Linked DNA regions of Stieleria varia. The protein of the gene in region 1 binds, or shares a complex with, the protein of each later gene. Links are inferred from orthologs where the notes say so. Each region holds a gene or a part of one and is shown in the gene's direction. Other genes may lie near its edges.

Region 1 (3,060 bases):
ACGCGTGGTCGAGTCACAGACTGTCGGTGGTGGGTGCATCAGCCCAGCGTGGCAGGTGTTGGTCGAGCGATCCGACAACGGAGAGCGGGAGCGATTGTTCGTCAAACGCAATTCGATGGCGATGGCGGAGAACTTTCGCTGCGAGGCGTCGGGGCTGACTGCCTTGGCACAGACAGGCACGATTCGCGTACCGAGTCCGCTCGCCACGTTGGTTCACGGCTCCCACGCGTATCTCGTGTTGCCGTGGATCGAAACCTCCAAACGGCGAAACGGGTTCTTTGAGGAGTTCGGTCGGCGACTGGCCCAATTGCATCGGGCGACATCAGGCGATCAGATCGGCTGGCACGAAGACAACTTTCTCGGCTCCGCGCCGCAGAAAAATGCAGCCATGCAGAATTGGCCTCACTTTGTGGCTGAGCAACGGATCGGATTTCAAGTTCGCTGGGCCGTTGATCAAGGATTAGCCGACCGACGATTGCAGGCCGATTGTGAGCGGATCATGTCCGCGATGCCCGAGATCCTGGACGGACGCCAGCAGGGGACCTCACTGCTGCACGGCGACTTGTGGAGCGGGAACTACTTGTGTGATGATTCGGGCCAGCCGGTATTGATCGACCCCGCCGTTTCCCGAGGGTGTCGAGAGGCCGAGTGGGGGATGATCCGACTCTTTGGAGCATGCCCGGTCGAGTTCGAGCAGGCCTATCAGGAAACTTGGCCGATGAACGACGGTTGGCAACGACGCTCTAGCGTTTATGTTTTGTATCACTTGCTGAACCATTTGAATTTGTTCGGCTCAGGTTACCTTGGACAGTGTCGATCCCTTGCTGCGGAAATCGTATCGCAGTAGAGGGGCACTGAGCTCTTAGTCTTCATCACTGACGAACCCATCGCATGCTTGCCGCTCGAGTCATTCCCTGTTTGGACGTACACGACGGACGGGTCGTCAAAGGCACCAATTTCGTGAACCTGCGTGACGCAGGGGATCCCGTTGAGGTGGCCCGACGCTATGAAGCCGAAGGCGCCGACGAGCTGGTGTTTCTGGACATCACTGCCAGCCATGAAAAACGCGAAATCATTCTGGACGTGGTTCGTCACACGGCGGAGCAGGTTTTCATGCCGCTGACCGTTGGTGGTGGGGTCCGTACCATTGAGGACGTTCGCTCGCTGCTCAGCGCCGGGTGCGACAAAGTGTCCATCAATTCAGCTGCGTGCAAAGATCCGGACTTCGTTCGGCGGGCGGCGGACCGTTTTGGCAGCCAATGCATCGTGGTGAACATCGACCCCAAGCGGGTTCAGCGTGATGGCAAGGAATTCTGGGAAGTCCACATCAATGGCGGGCGGACGCCCACGGGCCTGGAAGCGGTGGCGTGGGCCAAGGAGGTCGAAGCCCTGGGGGCGGGCGAGATCGTGTTGACCAGTATGGACGCCGACGGGACTTGCGACGGCTATGACTTGCCCGTGACGGCAGCGGTCAGTCAGGCGGTTTCGATCCCCGTGGTGGCCAGCGGCGGTGCCGGCCACCCTAAACATCTCGCCGATGCAATCTTGAAAGGACACGCCAGCGCGGCATTGGCGGCCAGCATCTTTCACTTCGGCCAGTTCTCCATCGCGGAAACCAAGCAATGCATGCGTGATGCGGGAATCCCCGTCCGGCTGGACGATTGAGGGTTTCCGTCCGGCTGGACGATTGAGGGTTTCCGTCCGGCTGGACGATTGAGGGTTCCCGTCCGGCTGGACGATTGAGGGTTCCCGAGCCTCAAGTCGAGCTCTGCCCGGTTGACCTTGCCGCTAAGGGATGATTACACCATGCGGTAAATCCTTGTGCAAATCCTTGTGCGTTTTTCGGCCCAATTCACGAAAGTAACCTGAGCTGTGTCCAATATCGTCCCGGTTCGAAATGCCCTGATCAGTGTCAGCGACAAACTCGGTCTTGCCGATTTGGCCGCCGGCCTGCAGCGCGATGGCGTGACCATCTACAGCACGGGTGGAACCCGCAAGCACCTGGAACAATCGGGCGTCGACGTCCTGGATGTGGCGGAGTACACCGGATTTCCTGAGATGCTGGACGGTCGCGTGAAAACGCTGCACCCCAAAGTGTTCGGTGGAATCTTGGCCATCCGCGACCGCGATGATCACATGGACGCGATCGAAGATCATGACATCGTTCCGTTCGACTTGGTGATCGTCAATCTGTATCCCTTCGCCGCTACCGCTTCACGCCCCGGCGTCAGCCGAGCGGAATGTGTCGAACAAATCGATATCGGCGGTCCGAGTCTGGTCCGCGCCGCCGCCAAGAATCACAATGACGTTGCCGTGGCGACCAGCCCGGAGCAATACGGCGAGTTGCTGGAACAGATGGATACCGCCGGGGGAACGACTTTGGCGTTCCGCCAACAATTGGCTGCCGATGCGTTTGATCACACCGCCGCCTATGACCGGGCGATCGCCGACTACATGCGCGGCGACACGATTGCCGGTGAGTTTCCCTCTTCGTTGCACCTCGCTCTGCGACGAAAAACGCAACTGCGTTATGGCGAGAACCCACATCAACGGGCTGCCGTTTATGCGGACCCGAGCGTCCGTTCGGCAAATTTGGTTTCCGCCAGACAGATCAGCGGCAAAGAACTCTCGTACAACAACTTGCTAGATCTCGATTCGGCCCTGGATATCGTTCGAGGATTCGCGCGGCCTGCTGTTTCGGTGATGAAGCACAATAATCCTTGTGGCGCTGCGACCGACGATCGACTCTCGCTCGCTTGCCAAAAGGCACTCGATGGCGACCCGCTCAGCGCCTTCGGGTCCGTGCTCGGTTTCAATCGCACGGTCGATATCGAGACCGCGGAGCGTCTTTGCGAGCCAGGACTGTTTATCGAAGCCATCGTCGCGCCGGACTTTGAAGCCGGCGCTGTTGGATTGTTGACCACACGTCCGCGTTGGCGTGAAAACGTGCGATTGATGCAAGTCGGTATCTTGGACGCATTACCACCGGCGATTCATCGACGTTTCATCAGCGGTGGGATGTTGGTCCAAGACGCCGACCGGCTCAGCAGTGCACCGCTG
Region 2 (3,166 bases), 1.6 Mb from region 1 along the record:
TTGATGGCGATTCTTGGGCGGTGGTGGGCACATGGGACTGAGAACCCATGCGACGCCGTGAAGGCGCCGTGACGTGAAGGGACGGTGACGTGAAGGCACAGTGACGCAACGGCACAGTGATACGTAGGTCACGATTGCGTGGCGGGCAAAAGAGAAGGCGTATCGGCACCCATCTCGCCGCTATTTCGGGGGGGCGGGGTATGCGTTAGTCAGCATATGTACAGAATCTTCCCTTTCATATGGCGTTTTTCCGCCACGCGCCGATTTTGTGGGGCATCCTTCGGCGAGGTGAAATTGGCGTCAAAATAAGGGCAAACAAAGAGGAATCGGATGCCGCTGCAAGCGTTGATCGTTGACGATCACGAGGCCGTGCGAGAAGGTTTGGTCAACATGTTCGAGGGAACTTCTGTGCAAATTGCCGGTAAAGCCGGCGATTCGCAGGAGGCGATGTCGCTTATCCCGAGTTTGGCGAGTGAACCCGGCCTATTGGATATCGTGCTGCTAGATGTCCAAATGCCCAGCGAAGACGGGTTGACCACGCTGGTCAAGATTCGGGCTGACTACCCGGCTCTACCCATTGTGATGCTCAGCGCGTATGACAATCCCATCTACGTGGCGCGGGCCAGTGCAAACGGAGCTCATGATTTTGTGCTGAAATCCGATCCACCTCCGTTGATCATTCGAGCAATCAGCTATGCGGTCGAGCGATCCGGGCCTCACCCTGACGGATTGCTGTATCAGATTCGCAGTACGCTGCAGGCTCCCGTGGACACCAGGGTCTTGCCACCTGAATTTCCGCTGACGTCGCGTGAAGCGCAGGTGTTGCGACATGTGGCGATGGGGCTGAGCAATCGAGAAATCGCCAGTTCCCTGGAAATCAGTGTGGAAACGGTCAAGGAACACGTGCAAAACATTCTGCGAAAAACGAATTCGTCGGATCGGACCGATGCCGCGGTCCGCGCCGTTCGATTCGGCCTAGTCAACTGAAGCTGGCGACTTTGTCATCACCGCTGGCTTGTAGTGCCGGTTGTTGATTTGGTTCGGTTGGTCACGTTTGGCCGACAGTGATCACTCAGGCGGGCAAGAGTTGCCCGGTGGACGGTGTGCCCGGTGGACGGTGAACCCGTTGCCACGATAAAACGTCTCGACAAACGGACTGCTCAGACCTTTGTCTCCGTGTCATCTCTAGCAGGCTGTGCATATCAGCCGCCACGCGATAGCGTCCGGTTCTTGCCCCTACAATCGGGAACCGGACGCTTTCACGCTGCGGCCCATGCGTAATCCGGGCCAGCAGGTCTGGGCTCATTCCACTCGCCGCTGGTACATCAACATGATCACAATCGTCGACTATCAAATGGGGAACCTTCGCAGTGTGCAGAAGGGGATCGAGCGGATCGGAGGGTCGGCTCGGATTTCGTCGGATCCCCACGAAATCGCATCCGCGGAGAAGCTGGTCCTGCCCGGCGTCGGCGCGTTTGGCGATGCCATGGCGGAATTACGGCGGCGAGACCTCTGTTCGGCGATCAAGGATTTTGTGGCGACGGACCGGCCATTCTTGGGAATTTGTCTTGGGCTACAGTTGCTGTTCGAGAAAGGATTTGAGCACGGAACACACGATGGTCTGGGGATCTTGCCCGGCGAAGTCGTTCGGTTTGAATTGCCGGAGAAATACAAGGTGCCCCACATGGGATGGAACACGGTCACCAAGTGTTCGGATTCGCCATTGCTGGCCGATGTCTCCGACGGCACACACTTTTATTTTGTGCACTCCTACTTCGTTCGGCCTGCGGATGAATCCGTCGTGGCGCTGCGGTGCGACTACGGGGGGCCTTTTTGCGCCATGGTTTGGCAAGACAATCTTTACGCGACGCAGTTTCACCCTGAGAAGAGCCAAGCCGACGGTTTGGCCTTGCTCGCTGCGTTCAATGGTCTTTCCACCCAGAGCAAGGTAACGGCTGAATGAATGCGTCAACCAAGAGTTCCGTCGTGACACCGGACTCCGTCCAGCTACAAGATTTTACGCGGCGATTGACGCTGCAATTCGATTGGAGCGATGACCGATTCGTGCATCGCCTCGTCGATGCAGCGGCAGCCGTACTGCAGTCGGTCCCGGGCGACTGCCAGCAGGCTTGGCCCAGTTCTCCACCCCTGCAGCAACTTTCGCTCGAAAGCATTGGCCAGTGCGATGTAGTTCTGGGAGTCGGCTGTGCCGGAACGAGCCACTGGAGCGTCAGTGTCGAGCCGATCGAAGGTGGTTTTCGATTTGACTGGGCGTGCAAGTCCAAGGAAACGCCGCAATCACTTGGCACCCGGTATCGTCTGTCCGACGATTTTGAATTCAGCGTTGGCCAGGACGGGCGGGTCGAACAGGACGCAGGGTTCGTCTCCGTGCATCCCGTCGAGCCGCTTCTAGGGTCCAAGACTTACCGCTGGTCCTACAGCGTGCGGGCCAAGCTGACCCGCACGCAGTAAAGATTCAGACGGCTTGTAGGACGTCCATTTCCTTTGCCAATCGCTTACGAGCGACGTGCAAACGACGCTTGATCGTTCCGATCGGAGCATCGAATTCGTTGCTCATTTCGATCAACGTTCGACCACGCAAGTAGAACGCGGTCAACGTTTGTTGATCCAACGCACCCAAGCGATCGATGCTGTCGCGAACCGCCGCAGCTTCCTCGCGATCTTCCGCATCGCCGTCGGGCGAACCGTTGGCCAAGCAAGTGGCTTCCAAGGTCTCCGGGTCGCACGCCACCGCGTAACGGTTTCGCGTCACGCGATTGATCGCCATGCGATGAACGATTCGACGCAACCATCCACCGAAAGCTTCGGGGACACGCAACTGATCGATCTTTTGCATCGCTTGGATGAAAACGTCTTGAGCCAACTCTTCGGCTTCATCGGCGTTTCGGACACGACGCATCGCCAAGGCGACGATTCCGCCTCGGTAGCGATCGAACAATTCGCCGAACGCGTCTCGATCGCCCGTTTGAGCGGCGCGGACCAAGTCGACGATGGTCAAGTTTTGGTAGTCAGTCAACAAAGTGCTGTTATCAGTCATGATCAGGTTCCTTCCGAAAAACTCGACCGGTGCGGATTCAGTTCGCGGGATGGTCGCGACCCGAAATCGGGTGACTTCGGATCGATGATTCGGTTTCTGCGAGCGAGT

Evidence for each region.
Region 2: the proteins of hisF (region 1) and hisH are in contact, whole or in part, in a crystal structure (PDB 6RU0), measured with the Thermotoga maritima proteins. The link is inferred for Stieleria varia from one-to-one orthologs. Residues at the interface, in WP_004080486.1 of Thermotoga maritima: Met1, Leu2, Ala3, Arg5, Ser40, Glu41, Asp45, Glu46, Ala70, Glu71, Ile73, Asp74, Ile75, Pro76, Phe77, Asp98, Lys99, Ser122, Gln123, Glu161, Thr195, Leu196, Asn247, Arg249, Glu251; in WP_004080484.1 of Thermotoga maritima: Asn15, Arg18, Arg22, Arg117, Leu118, Pro119, His120, Met121, Gly122, Trp123, Asn124, Asn134, Gly135, Tyr136, Tyr138, Val140, Tyr158, Glu180, Lys181, Ser182, Ser183, Lys184, Ile185.

The regions. Positions count from the first base shown.
Region 1 is NZ_CP151726.1:9,488,301-9,491,360, forward strand. What follows is about bases 41-2,778. They hold hisF (imidazole glycerol phosphate synthase subunit HisF), read left to right. Parts: upstream 41-891; coding sequence 892-1,665; downstream 1,666-2,778. Other genes in these bases: Pla52nx_RS32050 (fructosamine kinase family protein), read left to right, coding at 41-847; purH (bifunctional phosphoribosylaminoimidazolecarboxamide formyltransferase/IMP cyclohydrolase), read left to right, coding at 1,873-2,778. In the rest of the region: more of Pla52nx_RS32050, read left to right, coding at 1-40; more of purH, read left to right, coding at 2,779-3,060.
Region 2 is NZ_CP151726.1:7,839,198-7,842,363, reverse strand. The notes cover bases 303-3,146. They hold hisH (imidazole glycerol phosphate synthase subunit HisH), read left to right. Parts: upstream 303-1,330; coding sequence 1,331-1,963; downstream 1,964-3,146. Other genes in these bases: Pla52nx_RS26375 (RNA polymerase sigma factor), read right to left, coding at 2,477-3,058; Pla52nx_RS26380 (hypothetical protein), read left to right, coding at 1,960-2,472; Pla52nx_RS26390 (response regulator transcription factor), read left to right, coding at 331-987. UniProt on the Escherichia coli protein: IGPS catalyzes the conversion of PRFAR and glutamine to IGP, AICAR and glutamate. The HisH subunit catalyzes the hydrolysis of glutamine to glutamate and ammonia as part of the synthesis of IGP and AICAR.